4 regions of the Pseudomonas sp. H3_E04 genome follow, and region 1 is predicted to be linked to each of the others. Evidence: predicted binding sites of a transcription regulator. Region 1 holds the regulator's gene; each other region holds the start of a gene.
What was found. Region 1 encodes FliA, which starts transcription of late flagellar genes. Its sites were predicted from a motif close to CTAAAGTTTNNNNNNNNNNNGCCGNTAA; they were not measured.
Positions count from the first base shown of each region.

Region 2: a site for FliA is predicted at 1,931-1,958, ahead of motA (flagellar motor stator protein MotA). Genes of this name have one in related genera too.
Region 3: a site for FliA is predicted at 1,929-1,956, ahead of AB4N53_RS18885 (methyl-accepting chemotaxis protein). Genes of this name have one in related genera too.
Region 4: a site for FliA is predicted at 3,292-3,319, ahead of AB4N53_RS07555 (methyl-accepting chemotaxis protein). Genes of this name have one in related genera too.

Region 1 covers NZ_CP162797.1:201,348-205,856, reverse strand. Annotated here, with positions in the region: gene AB4N53_RS00935 (chemotaxis protein CheA) at 1-1,301, opposite strand, end outside; gene AB4N53_RS00930 (protein phosphatase CheZ) at 1,355-2,143, opposite strand; gene AB4N53_RS00925 (chemotaxis response regulator CheY) at 2,162-2,533, opposite strand; gene fliA (RNA polymerase sigma factor FliA) at 2,701-3,441, opposite strand; gene fleN (flagellar synthesis regulator FleN) at 3,438-4,268, opposite strand; gene flhF (flagellar biosynthesis protein FlhF) at 4,385-4,509, opposite strand, start outside.
Region 2 covers NZ_CP162797.1:4,974,164-4,978,672, reverse strand. Annotated here, with positions in the region: gene motB (flagellar motor protein MotB) at 1-1,008, opposite strand, end outside; gene motA (flagellar motor stator protein MotA) at 1,012-1,863, opposite strand; gene AB4N53_RS22405 (HDOD domain-containing protein) at 2,029-3,567, shown strand; gene rhdA (thiosulfate sulfurtransferase) at 3,610-4,443, shown strand; gene asd (archaetidylserine decarboxylase) at 4,443-4,509, shown strand, end outside.
Region 3 covers NZ_CP162797.1:4,159,520-4,164,028, forward strand. Annotated here, with positions in the region: gene AB4N53_RS18885 (methyl-accepting chemotaxis protein) at 1-1,819, opposite strand, end outside; gene AB4N53_RS18890 (LysR substrate-binding domain-containing protein) at 2,007-2,927, opposite strand; gene AB4N53_RS18895 (NorM family multidrug efflux MATE transporter) at 3,087-4,481, shown strand.
Region 4 covers NZ_CP162797.1:1,695,561-1,700,069, forward strand. Annotated here, with positions in the region: gene AB4N53_RS07550 (pyridoxal phosphate-dependent aminotransferase) at 326-1,513, opposite strand; gene AB4N53_RS07555 (methyl-accepting chemotaxis protein) at 1,555-3,180, opposite strand; gene AB4N53_RS07560 (glycerate kinase) at 3,485-4,509, opposite strand, start outside.

The sequences.
Region 1 (4,509 bases):
GGCTGCATCCGCGTCTTCATCACGGCGGTCTGCAGGTCAGCGGTGACCACGTCGAGGTTCGACACGGCCTTGGACATGGCTTCGTCGCCGCTGTTGAGGCCCAGGCGCACCAGACGGTTACGCACCAGCACCAACTCGCCGACCATGTTCATGATCTCGTCGAGCCGCGCGGTGTCGACGCGTACGGTGGTTTCCGCTTCGCTGGCCGGTTTTTCTGCCGGGGCAGCAGCTGGCGCACGGGCCGTAGCCGGTGCAGCAGCGGCGGCCGGTTTCGGCGCCTCTGCTTTCGCTTCAGGCTTGGCCGCAGGCTTCGGCGCAGCAGCGGCAGCCGGAGCTTTCGCCGCTGGCGTGGCGACGCTCGACGCAGAGCCGACAGTCGCCGCGCTGGCGTCAAACTTGCCTTTGCCGTGCAGTTCGTCGAGCAGCGATTCGAATTCGTGATCGCTGATCAGGTCACTGCCGGCCGCAGCGGCTGCCGGTGCAGCAGGTGCTGACGGAGCCGAAGCGATAGCCGATTCCAGCGCGTCAACGGCGAAGTTGCCCTTGCCATGCAACTGATCGAGCAAGGCTTCGAATTCGTCGTCGGTGATGTCCGAGCTGTCGCCCGCAGCAGGCGCGGCCGGAGCCGCCGGTGCTGGCGCCGGAGCGACCGCATCGACAGCAAACTGGCCCTTGCCGTGCAGCTGATCGAGCAGCGATTCAAATTCGGCGTCGGTGATTTCATCGCTCGCCGCCGTGTCGGCAACCGGCGCTGGAGCAACAACAGCAGCCGGGGCCTCGGCCTGGGCCTTGACGGCATTCAGCGAGTCCAGCAGTTGTTCGAATTCGTTATCGGTGATGTCTTCCGATGCGCTTTCAGCGACCGGTTCTTCCACCGCTTCTACCGGTGCGGCAACGGCTTCATCCGCCGATTGCGGCTCGGCCAGACGCGCCAGTGCGGCCAGCAGTTCCGGCGTGGCAGCGGTGATCGGTGCACGCTCACGGACTTCGCTGAACATGCTGTTCACCGCGTCCAGTGCTTCGAGCACCACGTCCATCAGTTCTGCATCAACGCGACGCTCACCCTTGCGCAGGATGTCGAACACGTTTTCGGCGATGTGACAGCACTCCACCAGCTCATTGAGCTGAAGGAAGCCGGCGCCCCCTTTTACAGTGTGGAAACCGCGAAAAATTGCATTGAGCAGATCTGCATCATCCGGGCGGCTTTCCAGCTCGACCAGTTGTTCGGACAGTTGCTCAAGAATCTCGCCGGCCTCAACCAGGAAATCCTGAAGGATCTCTTCATCGGCGCCGAAGCTCATTAATGGGGTGCTCCTACAGGTCTAAAAACCCAAAAAACCCGAATTCCGAAACTCTAGAATCCAAGGCTGGATAACAAATCGTCCACATCGTCCTGACCGGACACAACGTCTTCTCGTTTATCGGCATGAATCTGCGGACCTTCACCCTGCGAGAGATGTTTTTGTGGATCTTTTTCAGCAAGCATTGCAGCGCGGTCATGTTCGATGCCCGCAAAGCGGTCGACCTGACTGGCCATGAGCACGAGTTTGAGCAGATTGCTTTCGACTTCGGTGACCAGTTGGGTCACACGCTTGATCACTTGACCTGTGAGGTCCTGGTAATCCTGAGCCAGCAGGATGTCGTTGAGGTTGCTCGACACCGCACGGTTGTCCGTGCTGCTGCGTGACAGAAAACCGTCGACCCGGCGCGCCAGTTCGCGGAACTCTTCAGCCCCGACCTCGCGACGCATGAAGCGGCCCCAATCGGCGCTCAACGTCTGCGCTTCATCAGCGAGACTGTTGACCACCGGCGTGGCGCTTTCCACCAGATCCATGGTGCGGTTGGCCGCGGCTTCCGTCAGCTTGACCACATAGCCCAGGCGTTCGGTGGCGTCGGTGATTTGCGACACTTCCTCGGCCTGCGGCATGTGCGGATCGATCTGGAAATTGACGATCGCACTGTGCAGTTCACGTGTGAGCTTGCCCACTTCCTGATACAGGCCGCGGTCACGGGTCTGATTGAGCTCATGGATCAGTTGCACCGCGTCGCCGAACTTGCCTTTTTCAAGGCTCTCGACCAGTTCGACCGCGTGTTTTTTCAGGGTCGATTCGAAATCGCCCTGTGATGATTCGTTATGCTCCATAGCTCCCCCGCGCATTCATCAGCCGATGCGTTCGAAAATCTTCTCGATTTTGTCTTTCAACGCTTGAGCCGTGAAAGGTTTGACCACGTAACCGTTCACACCGGCCTGAGCGGCCTCGATGATCTGCTCGCGCTTGGCTTCAGCAGTCACCATCAACACCGGGAGGTGCTTGAGTTTTTCATCGGCGCGCACGTGACGCAGCAGGTCGATACCGGTCATGCCCGGCATGTTCCAGTCCGTTACCAGAAAGTCGATGCTGCCGCTGTTGAGCACCGGAATGGCAGTGGTGCCATCGTCGGCCTCGACGGTGTTGGTGAACCCAAGATCGCGCAGCAGGTTCTTGATGATCCGCCGCATCGTTGAGAAGTCATCAACGATGAGGATTTTCATGTCTTTGTTCAATTCGACCTCCAAGCAGTCTTAAACGCGCCCAGCACCTGGACGCGCCACTTCAATCAATCGGCATAGCACTCGAAGTTTGTCTGGAGCACAACGGATCGAGACCGGCGCCGTTCATCACCGCACCAGCCTCGTTTCGCAGTGTCCCCACACTGCCTTCAGCGCGCTCGCCACTCCCCCAAACGCCCCCGCAGACGGGCCGCGCACTGGCTGTGTAACTGGCTGACCCGCGATTCACTGACGCCAAGGACTTCACCGATTTCCTTGAGGTTCAGCTCTTCGTCGTAGTACAGCGCCAACACCAGTCGCTCACGCTCCGGCAAATTGGCAATCGCGTCCGCCAGCGCCGCCTGGAAGCGTTCATCTTCCAGATCGCGTGACGGCTCCATATGAGCACTCGCGCCATCCTCGTGCAGCCCTTCGTGTTCGCCGTCCTGCAGCAGGTCGTCGAAACTGAACAGGCGACTGCCCAAGGTGTCATTCAGAATCCCGTAGTAATCGTCGAGACTCAATTGGAGTTCGGCCGCAACCTCGTGATCTTTAGCGTCACGGCCGGTTTTAGCTTCAATCGAGCGAATCGCGTCGCTGACCATCCTGGTATTACGGTGAACCGAGCGTGGCGCCCAGTCCCCTTTGCGCACTTCATCGAGCATCGCGCCGCGGATTCGAATGCCCGCGTACGTTTCGAAACTGGCGCCTTTGCTGGCGTCGTATTTGGTCGAGACTTCCAGCAAACCGATCATCCCGGCCTGGATCAGGTCTTCGACCTGCACGCTGGCCGGCAGGCGCGCCAGCAAGTGATAGGCAATGCGCTTGACCAGTGGCGCGTAGCGCTCGATCAATTCGTATTGCGCGTCACGCGCCGACTTTTTGTAAAGATTCATGCCACTGGCGGTCATATCACAGGCCCTGCGGTTTGCTGCACGAGACGCTCGACGAAAAATTCCAGGTGCCCGCGCGGGTTGGCCGGCAGCGGCCAGGTGTCGACCTTCTGGGCAATGGCCTTGAAGGCCAGCGCGCACTTGGAACGGGGAAAGGCTTCGTAGACGGCGCGCTGCTTCTGCACCGCTTTGCGCACGCTTTCGTCGTACGGCACGGCGCCGACGTATTGTAGGGCGACGTCGAGGAAGCGATCCGTGACCTTGGTCAACTTGGCGAACAGGTTGCGCCCTTCCTGCGGGCTCTGCGCCATGTTGGCCAGCACGCGGAAGCGGTTCATGCCGTAGTCGCGGTTGAGCAACTTGATCAGCGCGTAAGCGTCGGTGATCGAAGTCGGCTCGTCGCAGACCACCAGCAACACTTCCTGGGCGGCGCGCACGAAACTGACTACCGAGTCACCAATGCCCGCAGCGGTGTCGATCACCAGCACGTCGAGATTGTCGCCGATGTCGCTGAACGCCTGGATCAGGCCAGCGTGTTGCGCCGGGCTCAGGTGCACCATGCTCTGCGTGCCGGAGGCCGCCGGCACGATGCGAATCCCGCCCGGGCCCTGCAACAGCACGTCGCGCAGTTCGCAACGGCCTTCGATGACGTCGGCCAGTGTGCGCTTGGGTGTCAGCCCCAGCAGAACGTCGACGTTGGCCAGGCCCAGGTCGGCGTCCAGCAGCATGACCCGACGGCCAAGCTCTGCCAGCGCCAGCGACAAGTTCACTGACACGTTAGTCTTGCCGACGCCACCTTTGCCGCCGGTCACCGCGATCACCTGTACGGGATGCATGCTGCCCATGTTATTTCTTTACCTTGTCTTGCATAGACGGAGGCCACATTACTGGCTGCGCGTTCACGATCGGAACAATGCGTGGCAGACCATCGATGTAGGTACAAAAACTGTTCATGATTACCTCAGCCAACCTGCTTGGTCGGGCTGTGATAGATATCAGCGAACATGTCAGCCATGGCTTCTTCGCTGGGTTCTTCCTGCATTTGCACGCTGACGGCGCGGCTGACCAGTTGATGACGGCGCGGCA
Region 2 (4,509 bases), 1.1 Mb from region 1:
CTCAGCCGGTTTCGGCGCCGCATCGTCAAACAGATTCAAGCGCTCGCGCAGCTCATGGGCCGGCACTGGCTGTTTGTCCGCCGGCAACGCATTCGGATCAACCGGGGCTACCGGAGCAGCACCGTTCTGACCCTGATCCGCCGGTTTCGCTGCCTCAGGACCCTGCGCACCTTCAATAGCGGCCTGGGCCTTTTTGGTCAGCACGACAATGTCGATCCGGCGGTTGACCGGGTTGAACGGGTTTTCCCGATCGAACAGGGCCGACGAGGCATAACCGACCACTCGCGCGACCTGCGCATCCGGGTAGCTGCCGGCGACCAGGGCCCGACGCGCGGCATTGGCGCGGTTGGCCGAGAGTTCCCAGTTGCCATAGTCGCCAGTGCCGATGTAAGGCTTGGCGTCGGTGTGGCCGCTGATGCTGATCTTGTTCGGCACCGCTTTGATGGTGTCGGCCATGGCCAGCAGGATGTCTTCGAAGTACGGCTTCAGGCGTGCGGAACCGGAGTCGAACATCGGCCGGTTCTCGGCGTCCATGATCTGGATGCGCAAGCCGTTCGGCGTGATCTCGAAAAGGATCTGATCCTTGAATTTCTGCAGTTGCGGGTTCTCGTCGACCTTGTTCTGCAATTCTTGCAGCAACAGCTCGAGACGTTCTTTCTCGACCTGCTCGGCCATGCCTTCAACCTGATCGGTATCGACCGTAACCTTGTCCGGTTGCGGCTGTGACTTCACTTCCGGGTTGAGGGTGTTCTCCGGCGCCAGGGTCGGCGTACCACCGAGATCGATGATGTACGGCGTGCCGCTTTCGGAGAAGCCGACCGGGTCCTTGAAATAACCGGCGATGGCGATCTTCTGTTCCGGTGTGGCGGTGGACAGCAGCCACAGCACCAGAAAGAACGCCATCATTGCCGTGGCGAAGTCGGCGAAAGCGATTTTCCACGCCCCGCCGTGGTGCCCGGCGGCAATGCGCTTGACGCGCTTGACGATGATCGGCTGATTATTTTCCATTTCTTAACGACCGCGAACCGCTTGTTCCAGCTCGGCGAAGCTCGGACGGTGCGCCGGGTACAGAACCTTGCGCCCGAACTCGACCGCCAGCGACGGCGGCATGCCGGACGCCGAAGCCACCAGCGAGGCCTTGATGGCTTCGTAGACGTTCAGTTCTTCCTTGGCATCGTGGGCCAGGGAGTGCGCCAGCGGACCGAAGAAACCGTACGCCGCGAGGATACCGAAGAAGGTCCCGACCAGTGCCGCACCCACGTGCAGACCGATCGACGCCTGGTCACCCTCGCCCAGCGAGGCCATGGTCACCACGATACCGAGTACCGCCGCAACGATACCGAAACCGGGCATGCCGTCGGCGATGCCGTTGACTGCGTGCGATGGGTGCTCGAGGTCTTCCTTGAGGCTGTACAGCTCCATGTCGAAGAGGCCTTCGAGTTCGTGCGGAGCCATGTTGCCGGAGGACATGATGCGCAGGTAATCACAGACGAACGCGGTCATGCGTTCATCCTTGAGCACCGCCGGGTACTTGGCGAAAATCGGGCTCGCGGCCGCATCTTCGATGTCGCCTTCAATCGCCATCATGCCTTCGCGGCGGCTCTTGTTGAGGATCTCGTAGATCAGCCCGAGCACCTCCAGATAGAAGGTGTGGGTGAAGCGCGAACCGAACATGCTCAGGGATTTCTTGAGCACGTGCATCGTCATATAACCAGGGTTGGCCTGGAGGAATGCGCCGAGGGCCGCACCGCCGATGATCATCACCTCGAAAGGCTGGATCAGGGCGGCAATCTTGCCGTGGGAGAGCACGTATCCGCCGAGCACGCTCGCGAATACGACGATGATGCCGATAATTTTAGCCATAGGTAGAAGGTACTTACTGAGTCGGGTTCAAGGTCATATTCGGAAGTTAAAAAATCTCTTCTTCTACTTATCGGCAAAACTGCGCCAGACTATAGCCAGTTCAGGCGAAAAGCCAATTTAGCCCATGCCGGGCGCGTCTACAGTCAGTGAAGATCTTGTCCAGACATGGCTAATGAAACGAACATTGCGTCGGTAAAACCGACCACCCTCCAGGCGTGGGTCAAGCTGCTCGACAGCGTCCGTCTGCCCGTGCCGCAAGAGGCTCACGACAAAGTCTGCCGGGCGATCCGCGACAATCGCAGCTCGCTGCGCGACATTGCCGATCTGATGCAGGACAGCCCGGCGCTGGCCTTGAGCATCATCCGTGAGGCGAATCGTCACACCCACGGCACCATGGCCGCGCCAGCGGAAAATCTCGAGGTTGCAATCAATCGCCTGGGCCTTGCGCGCACCGAAGAATTGCTCGCGCGCCTGCCCGCCGAACCGCACCGGCAGATCCCCAAGGCTTTGCGCCAATTGCAGTTGATCAGCCAACACGCGACACAGCAGGCCAACGGTTTTTTTGCCAGTCGCCTGGCGCGACTGTGGCAGGACATCCATTGGGGCAGCTTGCTGTTTTTGTCGCCGCTGTGGCCACTGGCACTGACCTACCCGCAACTGCTCGAAGAGTGGGAATTGCGCGTGATCCACAAGGGCGAATCGGCGCGTGTGGTCGAAAAGCAGTTGTTCGGCGTGCGCCTGTTGAGGATTGCCGAGGCACTGGTCCAGGCCTGGCACCTGCCGATCTGGGTCGAGCAAGGCTACAAATTGCTGCTCAGCGAACAACGCGAACTGGTCAAAGTGCTGCGCATCGCCCGCGACAGTGAACACCCGCTGCGCCAGCAGAATCGCCTTGACGAAGACCCGACGCTACGCCGCTGGCTCAACCAGCCGGCGAATACCGTGCTGCTCGCCAACGGCCTGGCGCTGTCGGCGCAACAGGCCTGGGACAGTCCGCACAGCAAGCGCTGGCAGTACCTGACCAGCCTCTATCTGCAGATCTCCATGGACGAAGTGCAGCAACAGTTGCACCAGCAAGCGGCGAACAGCGCGCGTCAGCATGCGATGCCTGATTTGTGGCACCCGGCGGTTTCGCTGATCTGGCCGTGGGGCACTCGCCGGTTGCCGGCCGGCATGCTCCCGGCCGCAGCGCCAAATGCGGATGATCTGAGCCAGTGGCGTCGGCAATGCGCTGAACTGCTCGCCGAGCCCAGCCGCTTCACCAACGCCATGAGCCTGACCGTCGCCGCCCGCGAGGCACTGGTGGCCAGCGGCATGCGCCGGGTGATGATTCTGATGGCCGACCGCACGCACTCGACCCTGCGTGCACACCAGACCGCCGGCTTGCCGAAGGAGGCAGCGGCGCTGAGTCTGGTCGTCAGCCAGAGCAAAGTCCTGCAGCGTCTGCTCGCTCAACAGGCGCAGGTGCGGATCACGCCGGAGAACAACGCGCAATTTTCTGCCTTGTTACCGGCGAGCCTGCGCACGCTGTTTCGTGGTGAGCATCTGTTCCTGCGTTCATTGGTCAACAACGGCCGGGTGATCATGATCGTCGTGGCCGATCAGGGCGGCGGGCCGTTCGCCGACATCACCGTGCAAGCCTTCGGCAAAACCGCGCAGTGCATTGAAAAAGCCCTGCACAGCTTTAGCAGCCGTGGCCAATGAGCCTGCGCTACAATCCTCCCCTTTGTGCTCTGGAGACCTCACATGTCTGACTTCTCTGGCTTGCCGCTTGTCATCGAGCCGAGCGACCTGCTGCCGCGTCTGGAGTCCCCGGAACTGATTCTGGTGGACCTGACCAGCCCTGCCCGGTATGCCGAAGGTCACTTGCCCGGCGCACGTTTTGTCGACCCGAAACGCACCCAGCTCGGCCAGCCACCGGCGCCGGGGCTGATGCCGGCGAAAGCCGATCTGGAGGCGTTGTTTGGTGAGCTCGGTCATCGCAAAGACGCGGTCTATGTGGTGTATGACGACGAGGGCGGTGGATGGGCCGGGCGTTTCATCTGGCTGCTCGACGTCATTGGCCACGACAAGTACCACTATATAGACGGTGGTTTGCCGGCCTGGCTGGCGGACGGTATGCCGATGTCGATCCAGGTACCACCCGTTGTCGGTGCCCCCCTTTCGCTGAGCCTGCACGACGAACCGACCGCCACCCGCGAATACCTGCAAAGCCGCCTCGGTGCAGCGGATCTGGCGATCTGGGATGCGCGCGGGCCGCTGGAATATTCCGGCGAAAAAGTCCTCGCTGCCAAGGGTGGACACATCCCCGGCGCGGTCAATTTCGAATGGACCGCCGGCATGGACCATACGCGTCAGTTGCGCATCCGCAGCGACATGCCGCAGATCCTCGAACAGCTCGGGATCACCAAGGACAAGGAAATCATTACCCACTGCCAGACCCATCACCGGTCGGGCTTCACTTATCTGGTGGCCAAAGCCCTCGGTTATCCGCGGGTCAAGGGCTACGCCGGTTCCTGGGGCGAATGGGGCAACCACCCTGACACGCCTGTCGAGATTCAAGGTTTTAAGGACAACTAATGAAAGAGCGTCTGTTTATCCTCAGTCAGTACCTGCTGCCGCATCACCTGCTGTCGCGCCTGGCCG
Region 3 (4,509 bases), 1.9 Mb from region 1:
CCTGAGTGGCGGTAGTGATAGCAGCAAACTGCTGGCCTGCCGAACGGCTCTGCTCGTCGATCCGCGCCAGCGCCGAGGCGACATTGGCGTTGCGCGACAGGCCTTCCTGCATCAGCACATTGCCCTGCTCCATGGTGCTGATCGCGTTGCCGGTTTCCTGCTGGATGCTGTGGATCATGCTGGAGATTTCGTCGGTGGCCTGACGGGTGCGCGAGGCGAGGCTGCGCACTTCGTCGGCGACCACGGCAAAACCGCGACCCTGCTCACCGGCACGCGCGGCTTCGATGGCAGCGTTGAGTGCCAACAGGTTGGTCTGCTCGGCGATCGAGGTGATCACACCGACAATGCCGCCAATTTCCTGCGAGCGCTGCCCCAGCGTGTTGATCACGCTGGCGGTGCTGTTCAGCGCGCCGGCGATCTGCTCCAGCGACGACGACGCTTCTTCCATCGAGCTGCGGCCGATCTGGGTTTGCTGAGCGTTTTCCTGCGCCAGGCGCTGAGTCGCGCCCATGTTGTCGGCAATGTTCAGCGACGTCGCGCTGAACTCTTCCACGGCGCCGGCCATGCTGGTGATTTCGCCCGACTGCTGCTCCATGCCTTCGTAAGCACCACCGGACAAACCGGACAGCGCCTGCGCACGGCTGTTGACCTCTTCCGAAGCGCGGCGGATGTGCTCGACCATGGTCGACAGCGCCTGGCTCATCTGGTTGAACGCGCGCGACAGCTGACCGATTTCGTCGTGGCTCGATACGTTCAAGCGCACGCTCAGATCACCAGCGCCCAAGGCTTCGGCCTGGCGCACCAGATCGCCCAGCGGCGCGAGTTTGCTGCGCAGCAGCCAGACCACGGAACCGACCGCGAGCAACATCGCCAGCAGGCTGCCGATCGCCAGTTGTGTACCGACGCTCCAGGTCACCGCGCGGATCTCGGCTTTCGGCATGCTCGCCACCACCGACCACGGGCCACCTTCGAACGGCACGGCGATGCTGTAGAAGTCCTCGCCCTTGTCGCTCCAGAACTCACCCTTGCCCGGGGTTTTTACCAGGTTGTTGATGGTCGGGGCGGCTTGATCCAGGTTTTCGACGCCGGCAATCGGCACCAGCCATTTGTTCTGCTCGTCGAGGAGCGCCAGCGAGCCGGTCTTGCCAATGCGGAAGCGCTTGAGATTAGCGAACTGCGCGTTCTGCGCGTCGGTGTAATCGAAGCCGACGTACAGCACGGCGATGATCTTGCCGCCCGCATCGCGCACCGGGGTGTACTGCGACATGTAGTAGCGCTCGAACAGCAGCGAGCGGCCGACATAACTCTGCCCCGCCATCAGCTTCGCGTAGGCCGGGTTGGCATGATCGAGCACGGTGCCGATGGCACGGGTGCCGTCCTGCTTGCTGACATTGGTGCTGACGCGAATGAAGTCTTCGCCGCTGCGCACGAACACCGTGGCAACGCCGGCGGTCATCTGCTTGAATTCGTCAACTTCCTTGAAGTTGTTATTCAGCACCTCGTTGCCAAGGTGCAGGCCCGGGGTCTGCACGCCGGCCACGGTCACTGGCTGATCGGGGTGCACACTCAGGCCACTGCCGAAGCGCTTTTCGAACAGCCCGCTCAGACGCAGGGTGCTTTCGCGCAGCGTACCGTGGAAGGTACTCAGCTGATCGGCCAGCAGCCGGGCCTCACTGGCCAGATGCTCTTCACGGGTGGCGAGGTTGGCGGAATCCAGCGAACGCAAGGCGAACACCGTACTGCCGCTGATGACTATCGCCAGTATCACAGCAAGGGCAAGGCCCAGCTGCGAGGCGATCCGAGCACGAGGTTGAGACATGAACAGCTCCTGGCCGAGCCACCGAATCCTCCTTGATCGCGGTAATTGCCCGGAAAATATTCTAATAATGGGAGTAGCGCGGAACCGGCACGACGGTTCCACATGCTCGTAGTCGGCGGAAAATCCGAATACTTGAGCGGATTGCGTGGGCATGGCGCAGTAGTGGCATTGTGCCGGCTCGAACGTTTCAGCTCAAGCGCTGCACCGCCGGCAATTGCATGGCGCGGACTTCGCCTTGGAGAAAATCGCTGAGGCGGCGCAAACGTTCACCTCCCGGGCGCGGTTTTGGCCACACCAGGTAATAATTCAGGCCACTGGCGACCGCCGTCGGCCAAGGCAGGCTCAAGCGCCCTTGCGCGACATCTTCGGCGACCATCAACAGATCACCCATCGAAACGCCGTAGCCGCGCGCAGCCGCGATCATGCCCAGCTCCAGCGTATCGAACACCTGACCGCCCTTGAGCGAGACCTGATCGGACAGGCCCATGCGCTCCAGCCAACTGCGCCAGTCGCGGCGATCCGGAGTCGGATGCAGCAGTTCAGCAGTCGCCAGACGCGCCACGTCCCAAGGTTGATCGTTGAGCAGGTTCGGCGCGCCGACCGGGATCAGTTCCTCCGGAAACAGCAGGCTCGCTTCCCAGTCCGGCGGGAAATGCCCGTCACTCAGCAGCACCGCGCAATCGAATGGCTCATTGTTGAAGTCCACCGAATCGATGTCCATCCACGCACTGGTCAGTTGCACCTCATTGCCCGGCTGCAAATGGCGGAAGCGACTCAACCGCGCGAGCAACCACCGCATGGTCAGGGTTGAAGGCGCCTTCATGCGCAGAATGTCGTCCTCGGCACGCAAGGTATTGCAGGCGCGTTCAAGGGCGCAGAAGCCTTCGCGGATACCGGGCAACAGCAGCCGCGCCGATTCGGTCAGTTGCAGGTTGCGCCCGCTGCGGTGAAACAGCCGGCAGGCAAAGTGTTCTTCAAGGGTGCGCATGTGCCGACTGACCGCGCTCTGGGTGATCGACAGCTCTTGCGCCGCGCGCGTGAACGAGCTGTGTCGCGCTGCGGCTTCGAATGCGCGCAGGGCATACAACGGCGGAAGTCGTCGGGACATACACAAAGCTCCAGTAACGGGGATATGGCCAATTCGGCGGGCACGTTTCAGCATGAGTATTAATCATGCCACCCATCCTTTTTATCCCTTTGTGCAAAGCCTGCCAAGCGCCGAGAATCGACGCTCTTCTGTTCCCTCTTAAATCAGGTGGTGATGACCATGCGGCATCCTGTGCGTACCGAACTCTGGGCCATCCTGCGGCTGGCGGGGCCGCTGATTGCTTCGCAGTTGGCGCATATGCTGATGGTGCTGACCGACACCCTGATGATGGCGCGCCTCAGTCCCGAGGCGCTGGCCGGTGGCGGCCTCGGTGCGGCCAGCTACTCATTTGTATCGATTTTCTGCATCGGCGTGATTGCAGCGGTCGGCACACTGGTAGCGATCCGTCAGGGTGCCGGCGATATCATCGGTGCCGCGCGCCTGACACAGGCCGGACTGTGGCTGGCCTGGCTGATGGCGCTCGGCGCCGGGTTGTTGCTGTGGAACCTGAAACCCGTATTGCTGTTGTTCGGCCAGACCGAAACCAACGTCAACGCCGCCGGGCAATTTCTCATCGCCCTGCCCTTCGCCCTGCCCGGTTATTTGAGTTTCATGGCCCTGCGCGGTTTTACCAGTGCAATCGGCCGGGCGACGCCGGTGATGGTCATCAGCCTCGCCGGCACCGTGGCCAACTTCCTGCTCAACTACGCGCTGATCACCGGCATGTTCGGCCTGCCGCAACTGGGTCTGACCGGCATCGGTCTGGTCACGGCGATTGTCGCCAACTGCATGGCCCTGGCGCTGGCCTGGCACATTCGCCGGCATCCGGCATATAACGCTTACCCCTTGCGCGCCGGCCTGTCGCGGCCGAACCGGCAATACCTGAAAGAACTCTGGCGCCTGGGCCTGCCAATTGGCGGCACCTATGCGGTGGAAGTCGGGTTGTTCGCTTTCGCTGCGCTGTGCATGGGCACCATGGGCAGTACACAGATGGGCGCGCATCAGATTGCACTGCAGATCGTGTCGGTGGCGTTCATGGTCCCGGCCGGGATGTCCTATGCCATCACCATGCGCGTCGGCCAACACTACGGCGCCGGGCAACTGATCGATGCACGGATGTCCGGGCGTGTCGGCATCGCTTTCGGCGCCGTGGTAATGCTCGGCTTTGCCCTGGTGTTCTGGCTGTGGCCGAACCAGTTGGTCGGCTTGTTCCTCGACCACAACGACCCGGCGTTTGCCGAGGTGATCCGTCTGGCGGTGAGCCTGCTGGCCGTAGCGGCGTGGTTCGAGCTGTTCGACGGCACGCAGACGATTGCCATGGGCTGTATCCGCGGGCTCAAGGATGCCAAGACGACGTTCCTCGTGGGGCTTGCTTGCTATTGGCTGATTGGCGCGCCAGCGGCGTGGTGGATGGCGTTTCACCTGAACTGGGGACCAACCGGCGTCTGGTGGGGTCTGGCGCTGGGGTTGGCGTGCGCGGCGGTGAGCCTGACGCTGGCGTTCGAATGGAAGATGCAGCGGATGATTCGGCGCGAGCCGCAATCTCAAGGTTTCATCATCCCCCAGGCCGAATGAGGGTTTCCTTTGTGGGAGCGAGCCTGCT
Region 4 (4,509 bases), 1.5 Mb from region 1:
CCAAGCCTGCTTCCAAAGGAGAATGCATTTCAAATGCGGGCCAAGCCTGCTTCCACAGGAGAATGCATTTCAAATGCGGGCCAAGCCTGCTTCCACAGGAGAATGCATTTCAAAGGTGGGGCAAGCCTGCTTCCACAGGAGAATGCATTTCAAATACGGGGCAAGCCTGCTTCCACAGGAGAATGCATTTCAAATGCGGGGCAAGCCTGCTTCCACAGGAGAATGCATTTCAAATTTGGGGAAAGCCTGCTTCCACAGGAGAATGCATTTCAAATGTGGGAGCGGGCTTGCTCGCGAAGGGGCCAGTGAAGGCAACACAGAAACATCAGGCACTGCGCGCCTGCAACAGCTGCACCGCACACAACGCAATCCTCGCGCAGGCATCCGCCAGTTTGACGCTATCCACCACCAGCCCAATGCGAATGTGCCCCGCCGCGCTCGGCCCGAACGCTTCGCCGGCCAGTACCGACACGCCATAACCTTCCAGCAGGCGCTCGGCGAACGCCTGAGCGCCGAGCCCAGTCTGGCGCACATCAACCATCACGAACATGCCGCCATCCGGGCGAATTGGCTGCAAACCGACGCAACCCTGCAACCGCTCGCACACCAGATCCCGTCGCAATCGGTATTCCTCGCGCATCTGCGTGACCTCCGGCAAATCACTTTGCAGCGCCACTTGCGCGGCCTTTTGGACGAAATCCGGCAGACCGAAGAGCATGCTCAGCGACAGATTCACCAAATGCTCGGCCAAAGGTTTCGGGCCGATCATCCAGCCGATGCGCCAGCCGGTCATCGCATGGGATTTCGACAGACTGTTGATCGTCGCGGTGCGCTCAGCCATGCCCGGCAGACTCGCCGGGCTGATGTGCTCGCCTTCATATAAAAGCTCGCTGTACACCTCGTCGCTGATCAGCCACAGGTCATGGCGAATACACAGCGCCGCCAGTTCCTGCCAGATCAGCAAGGACAAACTCGCGCCGCTGGGGTTGTTCGGGCTGTTAAGCAGCATGGCGCGAGTTCGCGGAGTGATGCGCGCGGCGACATCGGCCGGGTCGACACGAAAACCGTTTTCCGGGCGCACCGGCACCGCGATCACCGTAGCACCACACGCGCCAAACACACCTTCGTAAGTAACATACATCGGCTCGGCGACGATCACTTCGTCACCCGGATCGAGCAGACACTGCGCCACTGAGTACACCGCACATTGCGCACCGGGCAGGACAATCACCTGATCCGGATCGACCCGTTGACCACTGCGCTGGCGATGACGCTCGGCAATCAGCCTGCGCAGCTCCAACCGACCACGCACGTCGGCGTAATGGGTATCGCCGGCCAGCAAGCTGTCGATCGCGCCATGGACGATCGGCAACGGCGTATCGAAATCCGGATCGCCGACGCTTAACAACAAAACATCAACGCCCTCGGCGCGCAGTTCCAGCGCTCGGTCGTGAATCTGCCAGGCAGCGGCACCCTCCCCGGCGATTCGTTGGGTCAAGGCTGAATAGCGCATGTACGTCTCCTGTTAGCGCGGTTTCCAGCCTTCACCGTATCTCAAATCACGAAACGCGCCACCATGGCGTTCAAATCCACTGCCAGGCGCGACAGTTCATGGGTCGCGGCGCTGGTCTGGTTGGCGCCAGCGGCCGATTGCGTGGCGAGGTCGCGAATATTGACCAGGTTGCGATCGACTTCACGGGAGACTTGCGCCTGCTCTTCCGAAGCGCTGGCGATAACCAGGTTGCGTTCGTTGATCTGGTGAATCGATTGAGTGATCTGCTCCAGCGCCACACCGGCCGCGCGGGCCATTTCCAGTGTGGACTGGGTGCGCTGATTGCTTTGCTGCATCGACGAAACCGCTTCACCGGTGCCGTTCTGGATGCCGGCGACCATTTTTTCGATTTCCTGAGTCGACTGTGCGGTGCGATGGGCCAAGGCGCGCACTTCGTCAGCCACCACGGCAAAACCACGACCAGCCTCGCCGGCACGCGCCGCTTCAATCGCAGCGTTGAGTGCCAAGAGGTTGGTCTGCTCGGCGATGGCCCGAATCACGTCCAGCACCTTGCCGATGTCACGACCTTGCGCGGCGAGGCCTTCGATCATCTGCGCGGTGTTCTGCACGTCGTGAGTCATGGTCTGGATCGCGTCGACGGTTTTCACCACTTGATCGCGACCTTCGCGGGCGGCGTGGGTCGACTGATTGGAGGCCTCGGAAGTCGAAACGGCGTTGCGCGCCACTTCTTCCACCGCAGCGGTCATTTCGTTGACGGCAGTGGCGGCCTGTTCGATTTCGTTGTTCTGCTGTTGCAGGCCACGCGACGCTTCTTCGGTGACAGCGCTGAGTTCTTCGGCAGCGGCGCCCAGTTGCGTGGCGGAACCGGCGATCTGCTCGATGGTTTTGCGCAGGTTGGTCTGCATCGCCGCCAAAGCTTCGAGCAGGCGCGCCGGCTCGTCCTTGCCGTCAACTTCAATGGCTTTACTGAGGTCACCGCCGGCAATTGTCTGCGCGGCAAGCACGGCGCGGTTGAGTGGTGTGACGATGCTGCGGGTCAGCAACCAGGCGAGCAACACGGTGGCCAGCGCTGCAATCACGGCGACGATGATGATCCCGGTGATGGCGCTGTCATAGTTTTCACCGGCCTTAGTAGCCGCCGCTCTGGCCCCGGCCGTATTCATGCCGATCAGCTTGTTGAGCTGCTCGCCCATCTGATCGGTGCCTTCCTTGATGCGCGTGTTGATCAACGCACGCATCGCTTCCAGATCGCCCTTGCGCGATAGCTCAATCATCTGATTCTGCGCTTGCAGGTAATTATCGAGCGTCGTCGAAAACGTCTGGAAGACTGCACGCTCTTCAGGGCCTGCCGGCAGCGCAGCGTAGCTGGCCTGGGCTTTGCGCACCTTGTCGACCAGCACCGCGATGCGGGTTTCTGCCTCTTGGAGGCTGGCCGGCTCGCGATTGACCAGCACACGGAACGAGAGAATGCGCATGCGCAGGACGTTTTCCGTGACCACACTGAGGTGGGTCACGCTCGGCAACTGGTTGGTGTCCATGTCTACCGACGCCTGACGAATGACCGTCATGCGGCTGACGGCAAACACGCCAAGGACAATCACCAGCAAGGCGATGAAGGCAAAACCGAGGAAAGCACGGGGCGCGATATTCAGGTTACGCAGGGACATGGTCGGACTCTCGAAAGAAAGAAACTACGAGCGTCCATGCCGTGAGCACTGGCCCATAGCGGGCGACAGTCCGGCGGCACTGAGTTGTGGTTTTGTGTGCGCCTGACCGTTGTATCGGCCAGGCTTGAGGAAGGTTTCGGGTCTGCGGTAAATATTTTTCGGGACGTTACAACAATCTACCCAGCTCCGCTGGCTTTGGTAGGAGCTGTCGAGTGCAACGAGGCTGCGATCTTTTGACTTTTAAAAGCAGGATCAAAAGATCGCAGCCTCGTTGCACTCGACAGCTCCTGCATAGGCAAGCCGATCAGCGTTTGGCGGCGAGTTGCCAGGCCCGGGCAATATCGGTGGCACGTTCACGCAGAAGCCGAGGCGCTTGCGCGCAGGCCTGTTCGAGGCTCATCGGCCCGCTGGTCAGGGCGAATGCGGCGTCGATACCGTATTGATAGAGTTCCTGATAGCCCTCGCCCAGGGTGCCCGCAATCACAATCACCGGCACGGCATGCTGTTTGGCAATCCGCGCGACACCGAACGGTGTTTTGCCGCGCAAGGTTTGCGCATCGAAACGGCCTTCGCCGGTAATTACCAGATCCGCGCCTTCGACCGCCTCAGCGAGCCCGACCAGTTCCGCCACTACCTCGACGCCCGCCTGAAACCGTGCGCCGAGAAACGCCTTTGCCGCGAATCCGAGTCCACCCGCCGCGCCGCTGCCCGGCTCATCGCGCACGTCCTTGCCCAACGCCTGCGCGCAGAGTTCGGCGAAGTGCCCCAAGGCCTGATCGAGTTGCTCGACCTGCGCAGGCGACGCGCCCTTCTGCGGGCCGAAAATGGCCGAGGCACCATGGGGACCGCAGAGCGGATTATTGACGTCGGCGGCGATGTCGAAACGCACATCGGCCAGACGTGGATCAAGTTCACTCAAATCCAATCGCGCCAAATTCGCCAAGGCTAGCCCACCGGGCACCAACGATTGGTTGTGCGCATCCAGCAACTTCACGCCCAACGCCTGCATCGCCCCGGCACCGCCGTCATTGGTCGCGCTGCCGCCAATCGCCAGAATCACCCGTTGCGCGCCGGCGTCCAGCGCTGCACGAATCAACTCACCGGTACCAAAGGTGCTGCTGATGCACGCATCGCGCTGCCCCGGTGGGACCAATTGCAGGCCGCTGGCCTCGGCCATTTCGATGATCGCGGTGTGGTTGTGCGGCAGCCAGCCCCAGGCAGCATCGACCGGCGCGCCCAACGGACCGCGCACGCGGGTGCGGCGCAGTTCACCTTCGCAGGCCGCGAGAATCGACTCGACCGTGCCTTCGCCGCCATCGGCCATCGGGC